DNA from 2 places in the Enterobacter sp. PL_is511 genome. Region 2 is predicted to be linked to the other one. Evidence: predicted binding sites of a transcription regulator. Region 2 holds the regulator's gene; the other holds the start of a gene.
The links. Region 2 encodes Fur, which represses iron uptake genes when iron is present. Its sites were predicted from a motif close to ATAATAATGAGAACNACTATCAA; they were not measured.

Region 1 (14,815 bases), on a different contig from region 2:
AAAGCGAAGACTCCGTATTATTGATCGGTATTGGGGTGCGATTGGAATCCAGTAGCTCAACGCCGAGGCCCGTTGCCATCCTGCCAGGCGTTCCCTTTCCGTTATCTGAAAGTGCCAGCAATGTCGGGTTGTTCGCATCCACATTCCCGGTAAACCAAACTTTGGTGCCGGTAATGGCGCGGGTGCAACCTTTCAACGTGATATCAAACTTTGTATCCGGCGTTGTGGTGCCAACCGACGGGAAATCATCCGCGGTAAAGTCACCGAGTTCGACCGTCTGCTCAACGCTGCCAGTGTCGACGTTGCAGGACTCCCCCACGATGGTGCCGATAAACTGAACATTGAAACTGTCATTATCTGCTCTGGCTGTCTGTAAGGACAACGCCAGATTTGCCAGCAGAAACAGGAGAAAATTGCGCTTTTTCATCACCCAATCCTTATGCGAAATCAACGCGTAACAAGGCCAGAGCGGTGAACACGCCCAGTTCCGGGGAATTGCCCGTTGTGCTGATAGGATATGCTTTCAGCGTCACGTTGGCCTTGCCCGCCTCATTAGTCGTAAAAGGTGCGCTACTTGAAAAGACATTCGGTTTCAGTATGTTGTCTTGCTCACTGGTAACCACGACGGCAACATCAGGATTATCCGATGCCAGCGCTTCCGGGTAGCGAGGGTCCGATGTGCCCATAACGCGCAAGGTTAATTGTGCTGGCGAGTTCACGTCAGCATTACATTCAATGGGCACATTGAAGGTTTTGGGCTGAGCGTTGTCCGGCATCTGCCCGGCGCGCGTAAAATCACCGTGATAAAGAGAACCCAGATCCACCGTTACGGTTTGCCCGGCATTAATGACGCAGTTTTGCGGCACGGTAATAACGCCACTGTAGGTAATCTGGTAGACAATATTGGTCAGGCGATCGTTATTCGTCGTGGTGACGTACACATTGAACATCAATTTTGGCGGGATAACCACGGTGCCGATAAAAGGCCTGACAATTTGTAATTTAAAGATCAGGTCATTATCGTTGACCGGGAAAACGCCGCCGGTATCCACTTCATCGTGGCCGCCCATGTGAACGTACTCAATGGGGGGATAAAACTCACCAATGGTTGCGTCATTTATTTTCATGGCGCCAATAATATAATCCGGGTCAAGCTGGAGATATTTCCATTCACCATCCGTTTTGACGACCGGAAAAGGGCTCAAATAGGAGCGATAGGTGCGTTTTTCCCACTCACCCGGTGGACAGGTGGCGTTAACCTGCACATCCTGATTTTTTTCCAGCTCTGTGGAGCCACCTTTAATGTTCTGATTGGTGTTCAGCGTGGTGGTCAAATCATAGTTAACAATCGAGATACCACCGTTAGCATTTTTACAAATATCGGCTATTCCATAAGGTGAGAATGCCAGCCCGACCACATAAAATAAAATCATCCATAATTTCATTTATATACACTCCATTTTCAACCGCAGCAGCGGCTGTTTACTTTCAGGTAATTGATACTTCACGCTACATTGCTTGTCTGACCCTTCACCCCACTGAATTTTCAGCGTTCCCGCCGGGCTCAGGCCAGAGAGATAGACCTCTCCGTCTTCACCCACAATCGTATCGCTGCCATTGTCATCACGTGACACCATGGCACCGAAAGGAACGGGTTTGCCCCGATGGGTTAAGGTCATTAACGCACGCGTACCAGGCCGGGCTTTGAAGGTTGCACGCACAACCGCGCCACGGGTTGGGACCACATTGGTTACGGCATCATCGATATCCATATCGTCAGCCAGTGAGTTGATGTCCAGTGCCATGCGGTTGAGATGATACGAGGATGCGTAGGGAACCACGGCATAGCCTCTCCAGTCGGTATGAATACCCGGCTCGTTCTCGACCTTGACGTTACTCGCGCCCGGAGCGGCAATCAGCACGTTGGTATCACCCAGTGGCTGGCTAAGGGTGATGCCATTCCGGTGAGCTATGACGCCGCCGCTCAAACCGTAGTTCACCTGCTGGTAGTCGCCGTTTCCGCTGTAGTTATAGCCCACGTTCGCATTGCCATAGGCGCTATCGTATTCAAGGCTGCTGGAGCCTTGTGATTTTGTCCCCTGGCTTGAATACCCTTCCTGAACGCTGTAGCTCAGGTTGTTATCCTCAAGCAATGTGCCGTTGATCCCGGCATTTTGCGAGGTTTCACCCTTTTTGTCGGTGCTGATGTTGTAGGTGGCATAAGCATAGTTATGCTTCTGGCTGACATCGTTTTGTGGACGCAGCCACAGGCTCAATGGCAGCGACAAATTCAGCGCGTAAATCTCGTCGCTTTTCGACATGCCCGGTGATTTGTTGTAGTTGTAGGACAGGCTGTAGGACACATCTTTAATGGTCCCGCTAAAGCCTACCTGGAGTAGCGTATTTTTTTCATCGGTATGCCAGTAGGTCTGTTGGCTGCCCGTGACAAAGAGCGAACCTGCATGACCAAGCTGCTGAGAGATGTTGAACTGAACCTTTCCTCGCTTGGTGTAGTACAGATTGTAATAATCCATCCAGGGATTTTGCTGTTCGGTATCGTTGTCCTCGTGGTCACCTGTGTAGCCGCGCATTTGCTTATAGGCTGTTTCATCCAGTGAATAGAATCCCGATGTCGAGTACCGGTAGCCCAGCAGCTGAAAGTTAGTGCCGAGGCCGTTAAGGGATTTTGCATACAGAAAACGGATCGATTGCCCTGAATGCGTGCTGTCATCCGCCAGCGTGCTCTTCGCGTGAGTCACATCCGCAGAGATAGCGCCCAGTTCACCCATATTCAGGCCGGTGCCGAATGCCAGCGAGTGGTAATTGTTGGTTATCTGCGATCCGCTATACAGCGTGAAGCCATGTGAAAGCCCCCAGATTAGAGACCCCTGAACGAAATTAACCTCGTCCTGTTGATCGCTGCTGCTGCGGTATTCGGCCGCTGTTAATGCGTACTTTACGCGGCCTTCACGCTGGAGTACGGGAACGGTGGAATAAGGCACGGAATAGCTGTTGATGCTACCGTCAGATTCTTTTACCTCAACACTGAGGTCACCGCTTGAGGACGTGGGAAACAGGTCGCTAATCGCAAATGCACCCGGTGGAACATAGCTTTGATAAATGGTGTAGCCATTTTGCTTAATGGTTACCTGAGCATTGCTTTTTGCGATACCACGGATCGTGGGCGCGAAACCCTTCAGGCTATCGGGCAGCATATTGTCATCAGAGGCGATTTGCGCACCACGAAAAGGGAGGCTGTCAAACACGTCTGATGGGGTGTAGCTGTCACCCAGCGTCAGTCTTCCTTTCAGCGGAATGACCGCGCGTTCAACATAGGTATTAATGTGCTGCCAGTTGTCGCTGCGTGAGTCATCGCTGTTGTGATAATTCCAGCTTGAGTAATCCCTTAACCGCCACGGGCCAAGGTTTAATCCGCTGTTAAGCCCGAGGAAATAGCTTTTACTGGTTGAGTTGCTCTCCCCCCGATCGCGGCTACGAGAGCCGGTGAAGTTATAATTCAGCAGGAGGGCATTAATGCCTTCATCCCATTGTTCAGGCGGAATATATCCGCGTGCGCTATTCCTCAGGGCGGCTTGCGGGATACTGATATCCAGCCGCTGATGCTCAAAATCAAAGGTGGTTGATGAGGCGGGAATGATTGACGCAATATCAATACAGCTGTCCGTCTTTTCCGCCGTCAGGGCAGGAAACGCCTGAAGGTTAACGCCCAGGTTTTCCAGCGCTTTTGCTGATAAACAGGCGGTCAGACCGGTATCATCCGCCTGCGGTTGTGCCGTCGACGCGGTATTTCTTGCCGTAAAGGTGATATCGCGAGTCGCCACAAACGCCCCGTTAAGCCAGAGATCAACACGATAAACGCCTGGTGCCTGGCCATTGGTGGAAAACCGCGACAGGTCAGCAACGGCAGAGGGATCGCTAGACAAAAATGCCGGGTTGAAAAAATATTCTGCACTTGCATCTGATGGCGATAGCAATCCTGCTATCGCCATCGCCACTGGCGTAAGGGATGTTAAAGAAAATGTGCTAAAAATCAGTGAAGTATTACGTTTCATCTCTTTTCCCTGCAGTAAATGCTAAGTACTTCCTTCCTTGAAGACAAAATGCAGGTCTGCTATTTCATTTCAGGTTGTTAATGGGAACAAATCTGCGTAGGGGTATTTGCGCCGAAATCATTCACTGTCTGGAATTTCACACTGCCGGAACCGCCGCCGGGGATATCCACCGTCAACGTGTTTTTAGGTGCGACCATTGAATTGGGAAGACGGGTTCCCCCAACAAAGAACTGCACCAACGATACGTAATACGGTGATGGATTCGTTATGATGACTTTTCCATTTTCTGTCCGACACGTCAGCGTTTTGGGCGCATCCACGGAAAGGGATGTTAATTTCTTAGGGCGAATGAATAACTTAATCACACTCTGTGTTGCTATTTGCAGCGTATTGCCCTGAAGCTTATTTTTATCGACAGACGGAATAGCCTTGCTGTTCAGATAGAAAACAGTTTCGCGATCGGCAGGAAGGTCGGGGCCGATATACATAATACGCAGCGTGTTCTCTTTCTTGGGGTGGATAACAAACAACGGTGGCGTAAGGATAAAGTCTGGTGACTTGATACCCTCAACGTTGGCTACCCATGATTGTATTAAGAACGTATTGTCTGCCGACGAATTGATCACCGGTAATGAAACCTGTTTATCCCCCTGCGGATAAATGACGCGGGTAGCCCCTAAAGCAATTCCACCTGCAGAGGCATTCGTTGCCAGACCCATTGTCAGCAGCAACGTACCAGCCATCATCAGGCGAGACAAAGACGTAGGTGATGTGTTCATTTGCATTGTTCCCTCAATTCTCATGACGAGGCACTCGGGCCTCTGAGTGTTTTACTGGTAGACGACGTTAAACCATACCTGGGCGTCGGCCGTACCAGCCTGAACGTGCGGTTGTGTGGAGCGGTATTTCGCCATAAAACGCAGAACATTGGCGCCGTTCTGCAAGGGGGCGTACCAGGGCGGGGCTGTATCCGGAATAAGTAGATGACCGGTTGCGTCAAATATTCCCACACCAATCCCCTGCGCTGCGCCTGCGCCATAACCTGCGCGAAAAATTTGCGGGTCTTTTGCATCGGACTCGCCGCTGAACAGTACGCCCGCACGTTGACTGACGCTGGTATCGCAGTCTTCTAGCGTTATCTGAAAGGCTGTTGGTGCTGCCCAATCGCCCGTTGCGGCAAATTCGTTATTGCGTATTTGGCCCATACGCACAATCTGGTCCTGACTTTCTGCACTGACGGAACAGCCGGTGTTGACGACTTGCCCCTGAAAATGCACGCTTCCGTCGTCAATTGCCGAGGCGGGCAGTGCAACGCACAGCAGTACGCTGAAAAACAGCACTGATTGCCTGGTGACCTGTCGCATAGTGACTCCGTTTCGATGGATCGGCAAAACACCCCCGAATCAGATTCCGGGGGTGTTACTGCAGCTAACGAATCAGGAGTAAACCATCTGGAATGTTGCAGTCGAGGATACGTTACCCGGCGTGGCCGCACCGGTAGCGATGTAGTCAACGCTCAGCGGGATGGTGTTCTCGCCATTGATCAGCTTCACATTGGAGGAGGTATCACCGATATTGAGTACGTTACCATCCGGTCCGAACAGTTGCAGTGCGACGTTAGTTGCTGAGCCAGCTCCCGCTGTGTTAGCCAGTGAACCTGCCAGTGCTGCGTCTTGCTGACCGTTGAAAATCACAGCGGCGTTCTGGCTTACCGTGGTGTCACAATCTTCCAGAACGATTTTGAAATCTTCTTTCTGGTTCGCCTGCATTCCTTTTGTCGTCAATTTCACAGTACGAACCTGGCTCAGCGTTACAGTCTGATCAACGGAGTCAGCTGCGACCGAACATGCAGCATTAACAACCTGGCCAACGAAGTTAACCGTACCGCCAGAAACCGTGACGGTGTCTGCCTGTGCGTTCATCGCTACGCCACTTACCATTGCCGTTGCAATGACCATTGCTAAAACGTGCTTTTTCATACAAATCCTTTTAAATAAACATCTTTCTGTCAAATTGAAATTGAGTAAAAGCTATATGCTTTCACAGCGTGAACTTGAATAACGTTTAACAAGTTCCGTTATTTAGAATATGCATTTCGCATAATGGACGGGCTTATTGAAAAGCTCTTTTCATCATGTTTATGATGTTCCGCGGCAGGTATTCTAGGAGTCGTGAAATATTATTTCAATGTATGGTGGTATAATATGTCGTTAGTTTTTTTTAGGTATAATATTAGAATTAATTAATATTTTTAAATGATGTAAGTAGTGGTGTTTTTACCGGATTTTAACAATGGGTGGCCTGTTTGCGGTCAAATAGATAAAGGTGGCGTATGGATATCGGTTTGGTTGCAAAAAAATCATGTAAGAGAAAAGGAACTTTATAATTTTAAAAGTATAAATGTATGTCTGAAATATAATACTATTATTTCAATTTGTAATATTTATACCAGGAAAATGAAATCCCCCTCGGTTAAGAGGGGGGATTGATCAGATCTCTTCTACGCGCACTCTGAGTGCTGCCAGCGCTTTACGCGCCGCTTTCAGCACCTGCTCACACTGCTCAATCGTCAGCGTCAGCGGCGGTTCAATGCGGATGGTTTTCGAGTTGTTGAGCGTTCCGGCCACCAGCACCCGCTGGCGGAACATCTCGCTCGCGAAGCTATAGCCGGTTTCGTTATCAATAAACTCAATCGCCATCAGCATCCCTTTCCCACGCGCGTCCTGCACCAGGTCCGGATACTCCCGGCCTAGCTGACGGAAGCCGTCCAGCAGCATGTCGCCTTTCTGCTCCGCCTGCGCGGGCAGGTTTTGCTCCAGCAGCACGTTGATGGTCGCCAGCGCGGCCGCACAGGCCAGCGGGTTACCGCCAAAGGTGGTGGTATGCAGGAACGGATTGTCGAACAGCACCGAGAAGACCTCCTCGGTGGCCACCGTCGCGCCAATCGGCATCACGCCGCCGCCGAGCGCCTTCGCCAGGCACAGGATGTCCGGCTGCACGTTTTCGTGCTCGCAGGCAAACATCTTGCCGGTGCGCCCCATCCCGGTCTGGACTTCGTCTAGGATCAGCAGGGCGCCAAACTCATCGCACAGCTGACGCACGGCGGGCAGATAGCCCTGCGGAGGGAGGATCACGCCGCCTTCGCCCTGAATCGGCTCCAGGATCACCGCCGCCACGTCATCGCCGGTCTTGCGGCATTCGCTCAGCGCGGTGCGCATGGCGTTGATGTCGCCAAACGGCACGTGGCGGAAGCCCGGCAGCAGCGGCATAAACGGTTTGCGGAAGGTGGATTTGGCGGTAGCAGACAGTGCGCCCAGGGATTTCCCGTGGAACGCGCCGCTGGTGGCGATAAAGGTGAATTTCCCGCGCGGCGACTGGTACGCTTTGGCGAGTTTAATCGCCGCTTCGACCGATTCCGTGCCGCTGTTGCTAAAGAAGCTGTACTTCAGTTTGCCGGGCGTTAAGGCCGCCAGCGTTTTCGCGAGCATGGCGCGAAGCGGGTCGAGCAGTTCCTGGCTATGGAGAGGTTGTTTCGCAAGTTGATTCTGTACGGCGGAAACCACAACTGGATTACGGTGCCCCACGTTGAAAATTCCAAAACCTCCCAGGCAATCGATAAACTCCTGTCCCTGGGTGTCGACAAGCGTGTTCAGACTTCCCGCTTGCCACTCTACGGCTCCGTAATCCCCGCCGGCGGTAACAGATTTGCGATACTCCAGAAACCCTGGATTGACGTGCTCTTTAAAGTAATCGATGACCTCTCGGTTAAGTTGTTTCATCTCCTCATGATCGAGCGTTCGCTTCTCAATGAGATTCAGTGCGTGCGCGGTACAGGCAAGAGCCGAGGCGCTGGAAGGTAACCTGTTCAAAATGTGCTCCCGGGGATCGCGTATCACATGATACTGAGTTAAGTATTGCAGGGATTACGCCACTTCAGATGACTTAACGAAAATCGGGATAAACGCCAGGTTAAAATAATGTTGCACAATATTTAATCATGCCGGAGCAACCGAAACGGGATTTAGCGGTACAGGAAAGAGAGAATAAATGAGGACGGAAACGCGCAGCTGCACTAAAGAAGTGCATTCGCTGCAACTTAAGTGGGCGTTAACGGGTCATGCTTTACAGGTAATTTCTTTACGAAAGTATTTGAAATCAATGAATTAAAAAATCGCACAAAAAGTATGGTTTAAGTCAAATCTGCGATCTCCATCAAGTTTAACAACTAAAGATAAATTGTTTACCGCCGAAAAAACATTGACCCACAAAATTAACATTCAAATAACCTGCAAGGGATGCCCACGATGTCCTCTCCAACCTATGTCACCCAGAATGAATATCCTCTGGACGATGACACCACCTTAATGTCTACCACAGACGTCCACAGCTACATCACCCACGCCAACGACACCTTTGTGCAGGTGAGCGGCTACCAGCTCGATGAGCTGACGGGCCAGCCGCACAATATGGTACGCCATCCCGATATGCCAAAAGCCGCGTTTGCCGATATGTGGTACACGCTGCAGCAGGGCGAGCCGTGGAGCGGGATTGTCAAAAACCGGCGCAAAAACGGCGACCACTACTGGGTGCGTGCGAATGCGGTACCGATGGTTCGCCGCGGGCAGGTGACGGGCTATATGTCCATTCGTACCAAAGCCACAGCGGAAGAGATTGCCGCCGTGGAGCCGCTCTACCGGGCGCTGAACGACGGGCGCTGTAAAAAACGTATTCATAAAGGGCTGGTGGTCGGAAAGGGCTGGTTGGGCAAACTGCCGGCAATGCCGCTGCGCTGGCGCGTGCGCAGCGTGATGGCGGCGCTCTTTGCCGTACTCGCCGCCACGCTGGCCGCGACCTCCGCCGGGTGGATGCCGCTTGCCGCAGCCGCGCTGGTAATGCTGCTGGGGACACTGCTGTTTGAGCAACAGATTGTCCGCCCGATAGAGAATGTGGCGCGACAGGCGCTGAAGGTCGCCACCGGCGAGCGCAACAGCGTGCAGCACCTGAACCGCAGCGACGAGCTGGGGCTGACGCTGCGTGCGGTCGGGCAACTGGGCCTGATGTGCCGCTGGTTGATCAATGACGTGTCGAGCCAGGTGGTGAGCGTCCGTGACGGCAGCGACAGGCTGGCGCAGGGGAATGAAGATCTGAACGATCGTACGCGTCAGACCGTCGCGAACGTGCAGCAGACCGTCGCGACAATGAACCAGATGGCCGCGTCCGTTCAGAGTAACTCCGAAACCGCCGCCGAGGTGGACAAACTCTCCGTGGCCGCGAGCAGCGCGGCAACGAAAGGGGGCAACGCGATGCAGACCGTCGTTAAAACGATGGATGACATTGCCGACAGCACGCAGCGAATTGGCTCGATTACCTCTCTGATTAACGATATCGCTTTCCAGACCAATATTCTGGCGCTGAACGCGGCGGTTGAAGCGGCAAGGGCAGGCGAGCAGGGCAAAGGTTTTGCCGTGGTCGCGGGCGAAGTCCGCCATCTTGCCAGCCGCAGCGCCAGTGCCGCGAATGATATTCGTAAACTGATTGATGCCAGCGCCAGCAAGGTGCAGTCCGGCTCTGAGCAGGTACACGCCGCAGGCCGTACGATGGATGATATCGTTGTGCAGGTGAAAAACGTGACGCAGCTTATCGCCCAGATCAGCCACGCGACCTCCGAGCAGGCAACCGGACTTTCAGAGTTGACCCGCGCGGTGGCTGAACTCGACAGCATCACGCAGAAAAACGCCGACCTGGTCGAGGAGAGCGCCCACATTTCTGCGATGGTGAAGCATCGCGCCGGACGCCTTAAGGATGCGGTGACCGTGCTCCATTGAGTCAATAATGTTCCGGAAAAGCCGTTTATTCCGTAAGGAATAAGTGGCTTTTTATTTTCTGGTTGTGACTATTAATGTATTTTATTGTTAAGTGCATATTAAATAACTAAAGAAAGTGCCTCAGTTATTTATTCCTGCCTAAGTCAGTTCTTCAGAATCCTGTTTCAAAAATACCTCGTTTGACGGTCTGGTAACGATCGATGAAGCAATATTAATAGCCTACACCTATGCATTGTGAGGGTTATGAAATAAAAAAACGATCAAAGTCATAAAGTTAGCAAATTCGTTACCGATAACAGCGATCGTCTGAGAAATAATCACATCGATGGAGAAAATATGTTCTTACATGACGTAAAGATCGGCACGAAATTATTTCTGGCGTTTGGATTCTTTATTGTCCTGATGGCGATCAGCGCGAGCCTGTCTCTGCTGAGTCTGAACCGGGCTAATAACGGGATGCAATCCATTATTACCAGTGATTATCCGACCACGGTAAAAGCGAACCAGTTAATCGATAACTTCCAGGAATTTATTAGCACGCAACAGCTGATGTTGCTGGATGAGCAGGGTACCTACACGGGGCAATCTCAGCAGCGCCTGAAAGAGATCAGCGAGCACATCACGGTGATCCTGGGCGAGCTGAACAACGCGCTGCAGGATCAAAAGTCTCAGCAGGTGCTGGCGGATATCCGCAGCGTGCGCCAGCAGTATCTGGACTCGCGCTACCGCATTTTGCAGGCGGTGCAGAACAACAATCGTGCGGGCGCTATTCAGGAGATGATGACCACCACCCTCGCCGTGCAGCAGGCTTATAAAGCGAAGGTGAAGGAGCTGATTACTATTCAAAACAGCGAGATGCAGAGTGCAGGGGCGCAGGTAGAAGGAGATTTCAGGTCTAACCGCCTGCTGCTGATCCTGATCACGCTCTTTAGCGTCGTGGCAGGCAGCCTGATTGGCTGGTTTATCGTGCGCGCTATCACACGTCCGCTCGGCGAGGCGGTGCATTTTGCAAAAGCCATTTCAGAGGGCGATCTGACGGGAAGCATCACGCCGCACGGCAAAGACGAAACGGGTCTGCTGCTGCATGCGCTGATGGAGATGAAGACGCGACTGTTGGACATTGTGCAGCAGGTGCAAACCGGCTCGGAGAATATCTCCAGCGCAGCCGCGCAGATTGTCGCCGGGAACCAGGATTTGGCCGCGCGCACGGAAGAGCAGGCAAGTTCTGTCGAACAGACCGCTGCCTCGATGGAGCAGATCACCGCGACGGTGAAAAATACTGCCTCGCATACCGGGGAAGCGACCAACCTTTCGGCCGATGCCGCCACGGTGGTCAAAAACAACGGTGAGATGATGAAGCAGGTGACCAGCAAAATGCGCCTGATTAACGAAACATCGAACCGGATGTCCGACATTATCGACCTGATCGACGCCATTGCGTTCCAGACCAACATTCTGGCGCTGAACGCGGCGGTGGAAGCGGCGCGCGCCGGCGAGCACGGACGCGGCTTTGCGGTGGTGGCCGGTGAGGTTCGCCAGCTTGCCCAGAAGAGCGCGTCGTCTGCCAGCGAAATCCGGGAGCTGATTGAGAGCTCCACCAGCCAGACCCAGGACGGGATGAACCTTGTCGAAAAAGCGAGTGGGCTGATCAACGGGATGGTGGGTAACGTGGAGGAGATGGACGTGATTCTGCGGGAAATTCGCCAGGCCAGCCACGAGCAGACGGAAGGTATCTCGCAGATTAACAGCGCGATTGGCCTGATTGATGCCACCACCCAGCAGAACTCCGCGCTGGTGGAGGAGTCTGTAGCTGCAGCGGCATCGCTTAACGAACAGGCGATGCACCTGAAAGAGCTGGTACGCGTCTTCCGCGTGAGCGAGCACGCGCCGGCTTAATCCAGCTGGGAGATCTCCAGCGCCGCGCGGTCAATCACGCCGATAATCTGCTTAAGCTGCGCGTCGCTGAGCTCTCCCTGATTCACCTTCAGGTCTAACACCGCTTTGAAGTTATCCAGCGCCCGCTTCATCTGCGGGTTTTTGCGCAGCTGAAAACCGACGCTGCGCGCTTTGATACGCACCTGGATCTGTTCCAGCTGTTCCCGGTTTTCATCCAGCCAGCGCTGTCCTTCAGCGGTAATCGCAATGCGCTTACGCCCGCTCTCTTCTTCCGTAATGGTGATAAAGGTCTGATCCTGAAGATAATCCAGGGTTGGATAGATGACGCCCGGGCTCGGGGTATAATTCCCCTGGGTCAGGTTTTCAATCTCTTTGATCAGCTCGTAGCCGTGGCTCGCGCTGCGAGTCAGGATATCCAGAATCACCAGCCGCAGATCGCCGTGGCCGAAAAAGCGCGGTCGGCGCCCGCCGCTGTCGTGTTCGTGTCGCATAACAGGTCCTTTAATTGATATATCTAAACTATATCTAAGATATATTCAGATGCAATCTAAAAGATCTTGCATTTTTCATTATTAGTAATCATTATCATTTGAAAATTGATTTAGATATATCGTATTCACCAGAAAAGGGTCTAAAAATGGCATCTACTCGTTATCCACAGCGTGTTCGTAATGACCTGCGTTTTCGCGAGCTGACGGTGCTCCGCGTTGAGCGCGTCAGCGCGGGTTTCCAGCGCATTGTTTTAGGCGGCGAGGCGCTGGAGGGCTTTAGCTCCCGCGGTTTCGACGACCATACCAAAGTCTTTTTTCCGGCACCCGGGACGACGTTTACGCCGCCGGTGGTCACCGATGAAGGCATCGACTGGGGTGACGGCGTGCGTCCGCAGGCGCGCGACTATACGCCGCTCTACGATGAGGCAAATCATGAGCTGGTTCTCGATTTCTTCATTCATGACGGCGGCATTGCCAGCAGCTGGGCGGTCGAGGCGAAAGCGGGCGACGCTCTGACCATCGGCGGCCCGCGCGGTTCGCTGGTGGTGCCGGAGGATTACGCCTGGCAGCTGTACGTGTGCGATGAATCCGGCATGCCCGCGCTGCGTCGACGTTTAGAAAGCATTGCTAAACTGCCGGTTCGCCCGGAGGTTCATGCGGTCGTGACGGTAGGGGACGAATCTTATAAAGACTATCTGGCGCACCTGAGCGGGTTCAATATCACCTGGGTAGTGGGCCACAACGCGCAGGCGGTCGCAGACCATCTGGCGGCGCTGACCGTTCCGGGGGAAGACTACTTCATCTGGCTGACCGGGGAAGGGAAGGTGGTGAAAACGCTGAGCCGTCAGTTTGAAACCGACGCGATTGACACGCAGCTGGTGCGTGCCAGCGCATACTGGCACGCCAAATAATCAGGCGGCGGAATCCAGCTGCGCTTCGTTCACCTGATGTTCGAGCGAGGCGCGGACCTCGTGCAGCGCTTTCTCCTGCTGAGCGAAGTACGCTTCCATATTATTGAGCGACGAGACCAGCAGCCAGGACTCCTCTTTCTCCAGTTCCGCCAGCTCGTTCACTAAAATGTCGATCTGCTCGCGGACCTGCGCCATTTTTTTGCGGATACGTTCCAGATCGTTCAGCCTGTCGCTGGCCATCAATGGCTCGAAGCCCTGTTGCAGACGGGCCACCAGCGAGCGAATGGCTTTCACATCGCCGCGCTGCTTCGCCTGGTTAAGCTGCACCATCATGCTGTTGGCTTCTTCTTTCAGATCGTCCGCCACGAGGTCCGGGTGGCAGAGCTTGCTCGCCTGCCGCCAGAGACGCTTGAGTTCGTTCTGATCTTCTTCCGAAAGATGCTTACCTTTGCGCAGCCGCACTTCGGCATCATGATGCTGCTCGCGATACTTCTCGTACTCTTCGTTCGCCTCGTCGCGCGCCTGACGCGCAGGCTCCTCTTCGCGCGTTAAGCCGCTCTCCAGCTCCAGCGCTTCGGCCAGCAGGTTGGCAATCAGATTGCTTTGCTGTTCCAGATGCTTACGCGCCTCAGCGGCCTGTACGGAATCGGCCGGGAGATCGCGCCAGCGCTGGGTGAGCGTCGCCAGCACCTCTACCGCCTGCGCCATATAGTGCTGGCAGCGACGGTAATCTTCCTCGCGACGACGCGCTTCCGCCTGCTGACGACGCAGGTTTAGCTCCGCCAGGGTTTTACGCAGGGCGAGGATCTGCTGCATCAGCGGCCCAAGGCGGGAAAAATAGAGATCGTTAAACTCATCAAGCTGCTGCACGCGGGCGTTGCGGCGGTCAATCAGATCGCGCAGACGCTCTTCCAGCGCCTTCAGTTCCAGCTTGCTGGCGGCCACCTGCGGGTCGCGCCACGGGGTGACGGCGCGCTGGCCCTGCAGCCAGGCGGTAATGGCCGCCATGGCCGCGGTGTAGTTCTTCTCCTCAAGCGCCACGACGATTGCCTGTAGCTCATCGTCAAACGCTTCATTTTTCAGGCGTGTCAGCTGGCTCTGGATGATGTCGTCATCTTCCAGTTCAATGGCATTTTTAATGATTTCTAGCCGTTTGATCGGTGTGCTCATGATGCCTTTCGCTTTGGCGCTTAAGTATTTGAGTTAAGGTTAGTTGTTGTAAAAGCTACAGGAAATAATACACACGGATGATGATCGGCGCGATGGGGGATTTCTTTAGTTTTGCAGTTTGTGACGTGGGGAAGTGAGCAGGAGCCTGTAAGGTGGAGGGTGAGGATAGCTCCGTTTCCTGCTCTACCTGTGAAACCATTCTTGGCTATGGGCTTTGCAGTTCCTTCAACGCGCCTTGTGCGGCATTCTCAATCTGATTGCAGAACGCTTTACCGCCTTCGGGACAGCTATCCGTGGCGTTTCTCACGACTTTATCGAGCTCGCGATCGTTCGTGGTCGTATCGATGTGATTAATCATCCATGACTCAAAAGCGCGATCGTTTACAGATAGCTGCATGAGTTGATGGGAGGTCTTCCAGTTGTTGGCTAACAGCCCGACAATAGTCGCT
Region 2 (14,815 bases):
AGGGTGTGTACGTCGAGGAGTGTGAGGGCCGCAAACAGGTTCGCTGCAATGTCATCAAACAACCCACCGCTCAGTCCACGCTGCTGAAAGGAGAGAAATTATGAGTAAGTCCAATAAGATGGGCGTGGTGCAGCTGACCATCCTCACCATGGTGAACATGATGGGCTCCGGGATTATCATGCTGCCCACCAAGCTTGCAGAGGTGGGTACCATCTCTATCATCTCCTGGCTGGTGACGGCAGTCGGTTCAATGGCGCTGGCGTGGGCGTTCGCCAAGTGCGGGATGTTCAGCCGTAAGTCAGGCGGGATGGGGGGCTATGCCGAATACGCCTTTGGCAAGTCGGGCAACTTTATGGCCAACTACACCTACGGCGTGTCGCTGCTGATCGCCAACGTGGCGATTGCCATCTCCGCCGTAGGTTACGGTACGGAGCTGTTTGGCGCGACGCTCAGCCCGGTACAAATTGGGCTGGCGACCATCGGGGTTCTGTGGATCTGCACCGTAGCTAACTTTGGCGGCGCGCGTATCACCGGACAGCTCTCCAGCATCACCGTCTGGGGTGTGATTATCCCGGTTGTCGGCCTGTGCATCATCGGCTGGTTCTGGTTCAGCCCGACGCTGTACGCCAACTCCTGGAACCCGCACCATGTGCCGTTCTTTACCGCTGTGGGCTCTTCTATCGCTATGACGCTCTGGGCTTTCCTGGGGCTGGAATCCGCCTGCGCGAACGCGGAAGTGGTGGACAATCCTGAAAAGAACGTGCCGATTGCGGTCCTTGGCGGAACGCTGGGCGCGGCGGTGATCTATATCGTCTCGACTAACGTCATTGCGGGCATCGTACCGAATATGGATCTGGCTAACTCCACGGCGCCGTTCGGGCTGGCCTTCGCGCAGATGTTCACTCCGGAAGTCGGGAAAGTGATCATGGGTCTGATGGTGATGTCCTGCTGCGGTTCACTCCTTGGGTGGCAGTTCACCATCGCACAGGTGTTTAAATCCTCCGCTGATGAAGGTTACTTCCCAAAAATCTTCTCCCGCGTGACCAAAGCGGATGCGCCGGTGCAGGGCATGCTGGCGATTGTTATCTTCCAGAGCGGATTGTCGCTGATGACCATTAGCCCGTCGCTGAACAGCCAGTTCAACGTGCTGGTCAACCTGGCGGTCGTGACAAATATCATTCCGTATATTCTGTCGATGGCGGCGCTGGTGATTATTCAGAAAGTCGCGAAGGTGGATCCACGCAAGGCGCGTGCGGCGAATATCGTGGCGCTGATTGGCGCGATTTACAGCTTCTACGCGCTCTACTCATCCGGTGAGGAAGCGATGCTGTATGGCGCGATGGTGACCTTTATGGGCTGGACGCTGTACGGTCTGGTGTCACCACGGTTTGAATTGAAGAATAAGCACAGTTAGGTAAAAGCAAAACGGCAACCCAAGGGTTGCCGTTTTTATTGTTTTCTCCCTCTCCCTGTGGGAGAGGGCCGGGGTGAGGGCATCAGCCCGCACACAAACCGCACTTACGCGTTTTTCAGCACTTCGCTGACAATCTCTACCGCTTCTTTCTCAATCTGCTGACGGTGCTCAGCGCCGAGGAAGCTTTCGCAATAGATTTTATACGCATCTTCCGTACCGGATGGACGCGCGGCGAACCAGCCGTTTTCGGTCATCACTTTCAGCCCACCAATGGAGGCGCCGTTGCCCGGTGCCGCCGTCAGACGCGCGGTGATCGGGTCACCTGCCAGGGTGCTTGCGCTGACCATCTCCGGAGAGAGTTTGGACAGGGCCGCTTTCTGAGCTGACGTCGCGCTGGCCTGAATACGGTTATAGCTTGGTGCACCAAAGCGTGCCGCCAGATCATTGTAATGTTCCTGCGGGTTCTTACCGGTGACCGCGGTGATCTCCGCCGCCAGCAGGCACATGATGATGCCGTCTTTATCGGTTGACCATGGCGTGCCGTCGAAACGCAGGAAAGAGGCCCCCGCGCTCTCTTCTCCACCGAAACCAAAGCTGCCGTCGTGCAGACCGTCAACGAACCATTTGAAGCCCACCGGCACTTCCACCAGCTTGCGGCCCAGCGCCTCGACCACCCGGTCGATCATCGCCGAGGAAACCAGCGTTTTACCGACGGCCACCTCTTTGCCCCACTGCGGACGGTGCTGGAACAGGTAGTTAATCGCAACCGCCAGATAGTGGTTCGGGTTCATCAGCCCGGCAGGGGTGACGATACCGTGACGGTCATAATCCGGGTCGTTAGCAAACGCCAGATCGAATTTATCACGCAGCGCCAGCAGGCCCGCCATTGCGCACTCGGAAGAGCAGTCCATACGGATCGCGCCGTCTTTATCCAGGTGCATAAAACGGAAGGTCTGATCGACGTGATCGTTCACGATGGTCAGATCCAGCTTGTAGTGCTCGGCGATACGCTTCCAGTATTCGATACCAGAGCCGCCCAACGGATCCACGCCCAGCTTCAGGCCGGCTTTCTGAATGGCCGCCATATCGACGATATCCGCCAGCCCTTCCACGAACGGCTGAACCAGATCCTGCTCTTTTACGTGGCCGGACGCCATGGCCGCATCCAGAGAAATGCGCTTCACGCCTTTCAGGCCGTCAGCCAGCAAGGCGTTCGCACGATCTTCGACCACTTTGGTGACGTTGGTGTCCGCCGGGCCACCGTTAGGCGGGTTGTATTTGATGCCACCGTCTTCCGGCGGGTTGTGGGATGGCGTGATAACGATACCGTCAGCCAGCGCGCCACCTTTTTTGTTGTGTACCAGGATGGCGTTAGAGACCGCAGGCGTTGGGGTGAAGCCATTGTTCTCCTGAACAATGACATCGACGCCGTTTGCAGCCAGCACTTCCACAACAGAGATGAACGCCGGTTCAGACAGGGCATGGGTATCTTTCCCCACGTAGCACGGACCGGTAACGCCGTTTTTAGCGCGCTCTTCCGCAATGGCCTGAGCAATGGCCAGAATGTGCGGTTCGTTAAAGCTGTGGCGCGCCGCGCTGCCGCGGTGACCAGATGTACCAAACTTCACTGCGTGTTCTGCGTTGCCCACGACCGGCTTCAGCACGTAATACTGCGCGGTCAGCTGAGCGACGTTAATCAAATCGCTTTGTTGTGCAGGTTGGCCTGCACGGCTGTGATTTGCCATTACCGGGTCCTTCTGATGCAAGGGTTAAATTGTACCGCAAACCTTTTCAATCAATTCCGCCGGGAACTGCATGGACTGCATGATGTGTTCAATCATGCTGCACTTGCGGCCCGTATTGGTATTGGTTATCACCCAGTATGGGGTGCCAGGAACATGTTTGGGTTTGGTTTGATTGCCATTTTGCAGCAGCGTCTGCTCGTCGCCCGCGAAATAGACGCGAGTACGACCGTGCAGCGACTCGGTCGCTTCAGCAAACGCTTTGTTATCCAGTGAATAAAGTGTAGACAGCACCAGCATAAAGCGGTTAACCGCCTTTTTCTGCTCCGCGTATTCATCGGAGAGCAGCAGCTCGCGCATCGCGCGCACTTTATCTTTTGCCGGCGTCACGGCAGGTTTTGCTTGTGCAACAACGCTTGGCTGAGACACGACATCTTTGGTGACTGGGGTAGCAGGCTGTGAAGCGGCGGAAATTTTAAGCATGCGCCGTAAAATGTCGGACGCGCTCTCCCCGATATGCCGCGTCTGGCTGGCAATATACTGATAGAGTTCGTCATCAACTTCGATTGTTTTCATCTTAATCCAGTGCGATATCTTATCTGAATACAAGTCATTGGGATTATAAGGTCAAATCCCAACAGCGGATAGCGTCAAACCAGGTTGGCGGCAAAAGTCAGATTAAACTGGAACCTTGCAGCCGGGCGGCAGAATGGTCAACATGATACCCTAACCTGACATACGTAAAAAAAGAACTTTGCCATGAAATTGAATACCCGAGCGCAAACTGCACAATCGCCGAACAATAATTCTCCCATCGTACTGGTTCACGGGCTTTTTGGCAGCCTGGATAACCTGGGCGTGCTGGCACGTGATCTGGTTACCGACCACGATATTTTACAGGTCGATATGCGCAATCACGGTCTTTCCGGGCGTTCCGACGAGATGACCTACGCGGCGATGGCGCAGGATCTGCTGGATACGCTGGACGCACATAGCCTGCAGAAGGTAACGCTGATCGGGCATTCAATGGGTGGTAAAGCGGTGATGGCCCTGACGGCACTGGCCCCGGACCGTATTAGCGGCCTGGTGGTAATTGACGTCGCGCCCGTGGATTATGACGTCCGTCGTCACGACGAGATTTTTGCCGCCATTAATGCGGTCACAGAAGCGGGTGTCGCGACACGCCAACAGGCGGCTGCCGTCATGCGTGAGCATCTTGATGAAGAAGGCGTCGTGCAGTTCCTGCTGAAGTCGTTTGTTGACGGGCAATGGCGTTTTAACGTGCCGGTGCTCTGGGACCAGTACAACAACATCGTGGGCTGGAAAACCGTCCCCGCCTGGCCGCACCCTACCCTCTTTATTCGCGGCGGAAACTCACCTTACGTAACCGACGCGTACCGCGACACGCTGCTGGCCCAGTTCCCGCAGGCTCGCGCCCACGTTATTGCCGGTGCCGGGCACTGGGTGCATGCGGAAAAACCTGACGCCGTGCTGCGCGCCATTCGCCGCTATCTTGCTGATACTGCAAATTGATTAAAAAGAGAGCGACTGGAAGGCTGCAGGCGTCCAGTCGTTGGCGTGCCGTTTTTGGTGATGTATGATGGCGCGCTTATCGCCCGGGCATTAGCAGGGCGGCGTGTTTCCCCCGAAGTCTCAGAATCATGGCCAAAGAACAAACGGACCGTACGACACTAGATCTGTTCGCGAATGAGCGTCGCCCGGGACGACCCAAGACGAATCCGCTTTCGCGCGATGAACAGCTGCGTATCAATAAACGCAACCAGCTTAAACGCGATAAAAATCGTGGGCTTAAGCGTGTCGAACTGAAGCTTAACGCCGACGCCGTCGATGCGCTGAACGAGCTGGCCGACGCGCGAAATATCAGCCGCAGTGAACTCATTGAAGAGATGTTGATCGCTCAGCTTGAAACGTTACGCGGCCAGGCATAAGTCTGAAAATCCCCTTTATCGCCCTTTTCATGTAGCACAGAGTGCAGTCCTGCGCGATAGCTGTTTCCGCAGGGTTGCCAGTTCTGCTATTATTGCCCTTATCCGTGGCCGAATTGCGCCACCATACTATTAAGTTTCAAGAGGTTATTTTACTCATGGCAATCATCGGCATTTTCTTTGGCAGTGATACCGGCAATACCGAAAATATCGCAAAAAACATTCAAAAACAGCTCGGTAAAGACGTTGCTGATGTGCATGACATCGCCAAGAGCAGCAAAGAAGATCTGGAAGGCTATGACATTTTGCTGCTGGGTATCCCAACCTGGTACTACGGTGAAGCCCAGTGCGACTGGGATGATTTCTTCCCGACGCTGGAAGAAGTCGACTTCAACGGTAAGCTGGTCGCCCTGTTTGGCTGTGGCGATCAGGAAGACTACGCCGAATACTTCTGTGACGCGCTGGGCACCATCCGCGACATCATTGAGCCGAATGGCGCGGTTATTGTAGGCCACTGGCCGACCGCCGGTTACCACTTCGAAGCGTCTAAAGGCCTGGCCGATGACGATCACTTCGTGGGTCTGGCCATCGACGAAGACCGTCAGCCAGAACTGACCGCCGAGCGTGTTGAGAAGTGGGTGAAGCAGATCCGTGAAGAACTGCACCTGGACGATATTCTGAACGCCTGATTATTTCGCGGCGCAACTGCGGTTGCGCCCATGCCCCAGGTCAAACCGATTAAATTAATCGCTACAATCTTTTAACTTTTTCGCCCAGACCTGTACAATGTCTCCCTGATAAAATGTGGTTTTCCATTGAGCAAGTTTGTTGGTGATACCCCATTTTTATAAGCATATTTTGCCTGAGACTTGCAGTTTTCATTTAGCCATGGCAGTTCTATAATGAGACGCATTATCCCAGGTGCATTTTCTGTCACTTCCTACAGAAGTGAATCGTTTAGCAACAGGACAGATTCCGCATGACTGACAACAATACCGCATTAAAGAAGGCTGGCCTGAAAGTTACGCTTCCTCGGTTAAAAATCCTTGAAGTGCTTCAGGGTCCAGACAATCACCATGTCAGTGCGGAAGACCTTTATAAACGTCTTATCGACATGGGTGAAGAGATTGGGCTGGCTACCGTCTATCGCGTGCTGAACCAGTTTGATGACGCGGGCATTGTTACCCGTCATAATTTCGAAGGCGGTAAATCTGTTTTCGAACTGACCCAGCAGCAGCACCACGATCACCTGATCTGCCTCGATTGCGGCAAGGTCATTGAATTCAGCGATGATTCCATCGAATCACGCCAGCGTGAAATCGCCGCGCGTCATGGCATCCGCCTGACCAACCACAGCCTGTACCTTTACGGTCATTGTGCTGAAGGCGATTGCCGCGAAGACGACCACGCGCACGACGCGAAATAAACAAGTGTTCATACTCTGAGCCAGCCGTAAGGTTGGCTTTTTTTTGCCTAAAAAAATGCCCGGTGGCGCAGCGCCACCGGGCATGATAACAGCGAGTTACTTACTGTTATTGCTTCGAATTTCTTTCCAAATCTGGTCGCAACGCTTCGCCACTTCCTGATCGTTACCGGTTTTACGCGCCTGGATACAGGCCTGGTAATCCATTACGCGGACATTTTCCTGCGTCGCGAACTGCTCATGCGCTTTCTCTTTCTTCAGCACGTTTAGCACGCTCTGACAGGCTTCAATTTTTTCCGGCGAACCTTCCGCAGTATTAATGCAGGCGCTATATGCCTCCTTCAGGCGGGAGTCCTCTTTTGGTGCCTGAGTCTGCGCACACGCCACCAGCCCTGATGCCAGCAACGCGACGACTACGATTTTTTTCATCATATACAGTCTCCATACCGGCGGGACTCAGCCCGCCAGTGCGTTTATCAGAAGATGGTGAATGGGGCGATAACCATGAATTTCACGTCACGTTCATCCTGGAAGATGTTGCCGTAACCGCCCGCATAGCTCGGGATATCGGAGTGGTTGTCATACTGGGTGAAGTGCAGTTTGAACATCGTGCCTTTCGCGCGGCCATCCTGCAGGGTATAGATTGCATCCAGGCTGTAGGAAGACTCTTTCAGGCGATAGTTGGGATCGTAGTATGCGTCCGGTGTTGCCATATCGGCAGGTTTTGCGTCCCAGGCGTAAGCGTAAGAAGCGCCCACCGCCCAGCCAGGCAGGTTCCAGTTTTTCAGGTCGTACATTGCACCGAAGAAGACCGCTTTCTCGCCGTCGGCGTTGAAGTCTGAGCGGTTATCCCACCAGATATCAAGACGGCCGTTGGAGGAGGCGTAGGTCGGAGTCATACGCTGCAGGAAGTAGCCCTGCTGCCCTTCCGCCTTCACCCATGTGCCTTCCAGACGCAAATCAACCTGGCCAACCTTATAGCCGAAGGTGAGTGCCTGCAGCCACGCGGTGCCGTCATAAATGTCATTGACCCCACCGTTACTGACTTTATCGCGCGTACCGTAGAACTGGTAGCTAGTACTCAGCGGGCTACCCGCGACATCAAACTTATAGCTGGCCTTGGCAAAGTACTGATCGATATAGCCTTGTGCCTGACCAAATGCCGCTTCAAGCACCAGATCGTTTTTGAAGTCGTATTTCGCGCCCAGCGAGTGCAGGTAATCGACTTTGGTTTTTTTATCGTTCTGGTAGAACTTGTCCATCTCGATGTGCCAAGGCGCTTTGTACTCGTTGGTCCACATATAGGAGAAGCTCAACGCACCCGCATCACCGTAGTCAAAGTTAGCCCCCGCTTCCGCACCCTGATAGGTACCCGGCATAAAGCTCCAGTGCGGCGCTAACAGAGTCTGGCCAGTTGGCTGAATATAACCGCCGCGCGCCCATACCGGACCGTATTTAAATTTCGCCGCGGCTTTGTAAAGGCTTATACCGCTCTTATCCCCGGACCAGTCTTCATCATAGGCTTTGTTGCTGGAGGAGAAGGCGATTTCGTTCGGGTGGCCGCTGTCGCCGTTTTCCGCCATTTCAATCGCGGTGAACGCAGCAATATCCAGACCGAACATATCCGCGGCATAGCCTGACTGGAAGTCCAGGTTGGCGTTCCAGGTGGAGTGAGAAAGGTTGGTTTTGTATTTATCTTCAGTGACGTCTTTACGGTCACGCTCACGCTGCCAGTAATAAATACCGCCCGTGAGGGTAGAATCTTCGATGAAACCCGCTGCTTTTGCCTCTGGCGCAATCACCAGGCCCGACATTGCTGTCACACCGGCAATAGCCAGCGCCAGCGCACTACGTTTGCCACTGAACGTACGCATAGATTATTCCTCTTTGACGAATTAAAACGCCTGAAACGGCGTAAATAAAAAAGACCAAATGGTCAGGGGTAGTTTTAAATACCCTCGAATTAACTACCGTCTTTAGGTTATTTTTCGCGACGCGAATTATCAATGCTTTTTAGCGGACAAAAGTCAGGATTATGACGAAGTGCACATAATTGGTAGTGCTTTGTAACATTTACGGGAAGGCGAGGAATGACGGGGAATTATCAGGTATTTCAGTGGGTAGACGTGGAATCTTTTTCCATTTATGTAACATTTTTGATTTTCGCAATGGCACAAACTTTTTTTTAAAAAATAAGTAGCACCTCATTGACCTGATATTTTCATGACGCCTCTTTAAGCCCTGGCTTAATACTCTGATCGTTAAATAAAAAAACGCCGCACAGTGCGGCGTTTGTCTCTCATTGACCAGAGCAGCAATATTATTCGCCGATCTTCGTCCAGGTATCACGCAGACCTACAGTACGGTTAAATACTGGTTTTTCCGCGGTGCTGTAACGGCTGTCCAGGCAGAAGTAACCTTCACGTTCGAACTGGAACGCTTTGCCCGCTTCAGCGGCTTTCAGAGAAGGTTCCGCATAACCCTGCTTGATCACCAGCGATTCCGGGTTGATGGTCGCCAGGAAGTCTTCCGCCGCACCCGGGTTAGGCACGCTGAACAGACGATCGTACAGACGAATTTCTACCGACAGCGCGTGGGATGCGCTCACCCAGTGGATAACGCCCTTCACTTTACGGCCGTCAGCAGGATCTTTGCTCAGCGTTTCAGCGTCATAAGAACAGAAGATGGTGGTGATATTCCCTTCCGCATCTTTTTCAACGCGCTCGGCTTTGATGACGTAAGCATTACGCAGACGCACTTCTTTACCCAGCACCAGACGCTTGTACTGCTTGTTGGCTTCTTCGCGGAAGTCAGCGCGGTCAATCCAGATCTCGCCGCTGAACGGCACGTCACGGCTTCCCATTTCCGGTTTGTTCGGATGGTTAGGCATGGAGACCAGCTCGCTTTCACCCTGCGGATAGTTTTCGATGACCAGTTTCACCGGGTCGATAACCGCCATCGCGCGCGGGGCGTTTTCGTTGAGATCTTCACGAATGCAGGATTCCAGGGAAGCCATCTCAATGGTGTTATCCTGTTTGGTCACGCCGATACGTTTGCAGAACTCACGAATAGACGCGGCAGTGTAACCACGACGACGCAGACCAGAAATGGTAGGCATACGCGGGTCATCCCAGCCCTCAACGTGCTTGTCGGTCACCAGCAGGTTCAGCTTACGCTTGGACATCACGGTGTATTCCAGATTCAGACGAGAGAACTCGTACTGGCGCGGGTGCACAGGAATGGTGATGTTATCCAGCACCCAGTCGTACAGACGACGGTTATCCTGGAACTCCAGCGTACACAGCGAGTGAGTGATGCCTTCCAGCGCATCGCTGATGCAGTGGGTAAAGTCGTACATCGGGTAGATGCACCACTTGTTACCGGTCTGGTGGTGTTCTGCGAACTTGATACGGTACAGCACCGGATCGCGCATCACGATGAACGGAGACGCCATGTCAATTTTGGCACGCAGGCACGCTTTGCCTTCCTCGAAGCCGCCAGCACGCATTTTTTCAAACAGCGCCAGGTTCTCTTCCACGCTGCGATCGCGGAATGGGCTGTTTTTGCCCGGCGCGGTCAGCGTACCGCGGTATTCGCGGATTTCGTCAGCAGACAGCTCGTCGACATACGCCAGACCTTTGTTGATAAGCTCTACCGCATAGGCGTACAGCTGATCGAAATAGTCAGAGGAGTAGCAGATGTCGCCAGACCAGTTGAAGCCCAGCCACTGCACGTCGTTCTTAATGGACTCAACGTATTCGATGTCTTCTTTTACTGGGTTGGTGTCATCGAAACGCAGGTTGCACTGGCCCTGGTAGTCCTGGGCAATGCCAAAGTTCAGGCAGATAGATTTTGCATGCCCGATGTGCAGGTAGCCGTTCGGCTCCGGCGGGAAACGGGTATGGATTGTGGTGTGCTTACCACTGGCCAGATCTTCATCGATGATCTGACGAATAAAGTTACTCGGGCGGGCTTCTGCCTCACTCATCGTGGATTCCTCAAAGCGTAAACAACGTATAACGGCGTATGATCTTATAAGCCGGACGTAGTGACAACCCTTAAAACGTCTCTGAAGAAAATAATGGGGGCATTTGCTGCAAAAAAAAGCGGCGGAGGATATCCCCCGCCGCTTAAGGCATGACTCTACTCAGGAGCGATTACTTGCCTTTAATCTCATACAGCGGTGTTTGACCCGCAACAACCTGACCTTTAGCCTGGATAACCAGACCGCTGAAGTCGTCAATGTTGCTGCAAACAACCGGGCTTATCATGGAGCGTGCGTTGGCGTTCAGGAAGTCCAGATCCATTTCCAGAATCGGCTGCCCTGCCACCACTTCAGCGCCCTCTTCCACCAGGCGAGTAAAGCCCTGACCGTTCAGCGCAACGGTATCGATACCCATATGGACAACGATCTCCGCACCATTTTCGGTTTCGAGGCAGAACGCGTGGTTGGTGTTGAAGATTTTCACGATGGTACCGGCCGCCGGAGACACAACGGTTTTTTCCGTTGGTTTCACCGCCACACCGTCACCGACCGCTTTGCTGGCGAAGGCTTCGTCAGGCACTTGCTCAATCGCAACGACTTCACCTGTTACCGGTGAAACCAGCGCGGCTACCGTTTTGGCGTTAGGTACTGCCTGCGGTTTTGCAGCCGCTGGCGCGGCGGCAGGTGCGGCAGAAGCTTCTGCTGCGGCTACCGGACCGGTGGTTTTCATGGCGTTAGCAATTTTCTCTGCCACGAAGCCAACGATAATCTGCACGCTGGTTTTGTTCAGGCGGATAACACCGGAGGCACCCAGACGTTTGGCCAGCGCTTCGTTCACCAGGGAAGAATCTTTCACGTTCAGACGCAGACGGGTGATACAGGCGTCGATACCGGTCAGGTTGTCAGAACCGCCAACAGCGGCGATGTACTGACGCGCCAGACCTGAAACGTCCTGATCCTGAGCACCGCTCACGTTCACATCCTGACCATCCGCTTCGCTACCGGCCACGGCCAGCTCACGACCCGGGGTCATCAGGTTGAATTTGGTGATAGTGAAACGGAACACCATGTAGTAGATCGCGAAGAACACCAGACCTTGTGGAATCAGCATCCACCAGTGTGTTGCCAGCGGGTTACGGGAAGAAAGCACCATATCCACCAGACCCGCACTGAAGCCGAAACCGGCAATCCAGTGCATGCTGGCAGCGATGAACACGGAGATACCGGTCAGCACAGCGTGGATCACATACAGAACTGGCGCCACGAACATGAAGGAGAACTCCAGCGGCTCGGTGATACCGGTGAAGAAGGCCGCGAACGCCCCCGCCATCATGATACCCAGCACTTTCGCTTTGTTCTCTGGACGTGCGCAGTGGTAGATAGCCAGCGCAGCTCCCGGCAGACCAAACATCATGATCGGGAAGAAGCCAGCCTGGTAACGACCGGTGATACCGACAACCGCTTTACCTGCTTCGATGGACTGTGCGCCACCCAGGAAGTTAGGAATATCGTTAATACCGGCAACATCGAACCAGAATACAGAGTTCAGCGCGTGGTGCAGACCGACCGGGATCAGCAGACGGTTAAAGAACGCGTACACGCCCGCACCGACAGAACCCAGTTTCTGGATGTGCTCACCGAAGTTCACCAGACCGTCGAAGATCATCGGCCAGACGTACATCATGATGAACGCAACAACGATCATCACAAACGAGGTCAGGATGGGGACCAGACGGCGGCCGCTAAAGAAGGAGAGCGCTTTTGGCAGCTCTACGCTGCTGAAGCGGTTATACAGTTCAGCGGAGATGATACCCACAAGGATACCGACAAACTGGTTACTGATCTTACCAAATGCCGCCGGAACCTGGTCCGCCGGGATTTTTTGGATCATGGCCACCGCTGCCGGTGAGCAGAGAGTGGTTAACACAAGGAAACCGACAAAACCGGTCAGCGCAGCGGCGCCGTCTTTGTCTTTGGACATACCATAAGCCACACCAATAGCAAACAACACGGACATGTTGTCGATAATGGCAGAGCCCGACTTGATAAAGAACGCCGCCAGCGCGCTGGTATTACCCCAGCCGTTGGGGTCGATCCAGTAGCCGACACCCATCAGGATGGCTGCGGCAGGCAGCGTGGCGACCGGCACCATCAGTGCGCGACCAACCTTTTGTAAATAACCTAGAATACTCACTTTCTTCCCCCTATGAGACCCCGTTTAAGGCATGTTCTCAGCTCTGTTTTTTTATTGTGTCACGAACTATAGATACAGTTGATGATTCACTGGCATTGTGAGTGTGTGAAAAATTAATTCGTATCGCAAATTAAACGCGTACTTTTTGTGATTTTTGTCACCAAATATCGTTATTCACCCTCCCTTATACTGGCTAACAGCGAAAACTTATTTTATCATTCAAAAAATCAAGACGGATTGATCCGGCCTGAAAGTTTCCAGGTTACGCTTAAGTATCAGGTTCCGATAGCCATCCGCCCACTCTTCTACTTTAACTCTCGAGGTGAACAATGAGACTGATTCCCCTGGCAACTGCTGAACAAGTTGGTAAATGGGCCGCTCGCCATATCGTAAACCGCATTAACGCATTCAAGCCGACTGCCGATCGTCCTTTCGTTCTTGGACTTCCAACAGGCGGCACGCCGCTGACAGCCTATAAGGCGCTGGTTGAGATGCATAAAGCAGGCCAGGTTAGCTTCAAACATGTTGTCACCTTCAATATGGATGAATACGTTGGCTTACCGAAAGACCACCCGGAAAGCTACCATAGCTTTATGCACCGCAATTTCTTTGATCACGTTGATATTCCATCTGAAAATATTAACCTGCTGAATGGAAACGCGCCGGATATTGACGCAGAATGCCGTCAGTATGAAGAAAAAATCCGTTCTTACGGTAAGATCCACCTGTTCATGGGTGGTGTAGGTAATGATGGTCATATCGCGTTTAACGAACCGGCGTCATCTCTGGCTTCCCGCACCCGTATTAAAACGCTGACCCATGACACGCGCGTGGCAAACTCCCGCTTCTTTGACGGCGATGTTAACCAGGTTCCAAAATACGCCCTGACCGTAGGCGTAGGCACCCTGCTGGATGCCGAAGAAGTGATGATTCTGGTGCTGGGCGGCGTGAAAGCGCAGGCGCTCCAGGCTGCCGTTGAAGGCAACGTTAACCATATGTGGACCATCAGCTGCCTGCAGCTGCATCCGAAATCCGTCATCGTCTGTGACGAACCGTCCACGATGGAGCTGAAGGTAAAAACGCTGAAATACTTCAACGAGTTAGAAGCCGAGAATATCAAAGATCTGTAATTGAATAACCGCCTCTTCATCAGGAGGCGGCCGCTTTTTTTAACCGGGGGTCGTTATGTACGCTTTAACCCACGGTCGGATTTATACCGGCCATGAAATTCTGGATGACCATGCGATTGTTATCGCTGATGGCCTGATTGAACGTGTTTGCCCGCTGGCAGAACTGCCGCCGGAGATTGAACAGCGCTCACTCAATGGAGCAGTAATCTCCCCCGGTTTCATCGACGTTCAGCTCAACGGCTGCGGCGGTGTGCAATTCAATGATACCGCCGAGGCGGTAACGGTCGAAACGCTGGAGATCATGCAAAAAGCCAATGAGAAATCGGGCTGCACCAGCTATCTGCCAACGCTCATCACCAGCAGTGATGAGCTGATGAAGCAGGGTATCCGCGTGATGCGTGAATATCTGGCCAAACATCCTAATCAGGCGCTGGGTCTGCACCTTGAAGGGCCATGGCTGAACATGGTCAAGAAAGGAACGCATAACCCGAATTACGTGCGTAAGCCTGATGCGGAGCTGGTTGACTACATGTGTGCCAACGCCGATGTGATCACCAAAGTGACGCTGGCACCTGAAATGACGGGTACGGATGTCATCAGCAAACTTGCTGCCGCCGGGATTATCGTTTCAGCCGGTCACTCAAACGCGACGCTGAAAGAAGCGAAAGCCGGTTTCCGCGCGGGCATTACCTTCGCGACGCACCTTTACAACGCCATGCCGTATATCACAGGCCGTGAACCGGGTCTGGTCGGGGCGATTCTGGATGAGCCAGACGTCTACTGCGGTATTATTGCTGACGGCTTACACGTTGATTACACCAACATTCGCAATGCTAAGCGGCTGAAAGGTGACAAGCTTTGTCTGGTGACGGATGCCACTGCACCGGCAGGTGCAAATATTGAGCAGTTCATTTTTGCCGGTAAAACAATATACTACCGCAATGGACTGTGTGTGGATGAAAACGGTACGCTGAGTGGTTC

Region 1: a site for Fur is predicted at 12,361-12,383, ahead of AC0TN7_RS13145 (siderophore-interacting protein). Genes of this name have one in related genera too.

What each region holds. Positions count from the first base shown of each region.
Region 1 covers NZ_JBVPGP010000023.1:185,288-200,102, forward strand. The annotation lists gene AC0TN7_RS13095 (fimbrial protein) at 1-427, opposite strand, end outside; gene AC0TN7_RS13100 (fimbrial protein) at 438-1,445, opposite strand; gene AC0TN7_RS13105 (fimbrial biogenesis usher protein) at 1,446-4,073, opposite strand; gene AC0TN7_RS13110 (fimbria/pilus periplasmic chaperone) at 4,151-4,858, opposite strand; gene AC0TN7_RS13115 (fimbrial protein) at 4,904-5,437, opposite strand; gene AC0TN7_RS13120 (fimbrial protein BcfA) at 5,510-6,052, opposite strand; gene ygjG (putrescine aminotransferase) at 6,563-7,942, opposite strand; gene AC0TN7_RS13130 (PAS domain-containing methyl-accepting chemotaxis protein) at 8,378-9,898, shown strand; gene AC0TN7_RS13135 (methyl-accepting chemotaxis protein) at 10,235-11,794, shown strand; gene AC0TN7_RS13140 (PadR family transcriptional regulator) at 11,791-12,285, opposite strand; gene AC0TN7_RS13145 (siderophore-interacting protein) at 12,432-13,196, shown strand; gene AC0TN7_RS13150 (coiled-coil domain-containing protein) at 13,197-14,366, opposite strand; gene AC0TN7_RS13155 (hypothetical protein) at 14,572-14,815, opposite strand, start outside.
Region 2 covers NZ_JBVPGP010000024.1:395,853-410,667, reverse strand. The annotation lists gene speF (ornithine decarboxylase SpeF) at 1-104, shown strand, start outside; gene potE (putrescine-ornithine antiporter) at 101-1,414, shown strand; gene pgm (phosphoglucomutase (alpha-D-glucose-1,6-bisphosphate-dependent)) at 1,519-3,159, opposite strand; gene seqA (replication initiation negative regulator SeqA) at 3,184-3,732, opposite strand; gene ybfF (esterase) at 3,916-4,689, shown strand; gene ybfE (LexA regulated protein) at 4,818-5,105, shown strand; gene fldA (flavodoxin FldA) at 5,261-5,791, shown strand; gene fur (ferric iron uptake transcriptional regulator) at 6,082-6,528, shown strand; gene chiQ (ChiQ/YbfN family lipoprotein) at 6,625-6,954, opposite strand; gene chiP (chitoporin ChiP) at 7,002-8,399, opposite strand; gene glnS (glutamine--tRNA ligase) at 8,846-10,513, opposite strand; gene nagE (N-acetylglucosamine-specific PTS transporter subunit IIBC) at 10,683-12,704, opposite strand; gene nagB (glucosamine-6-phosphate deaminase) at 13,034-13,834, shown strand; gene nagA (N-acetylglucosamine-6-phosphate deacetylase) at 13,890-14,815, shown strand, end outside.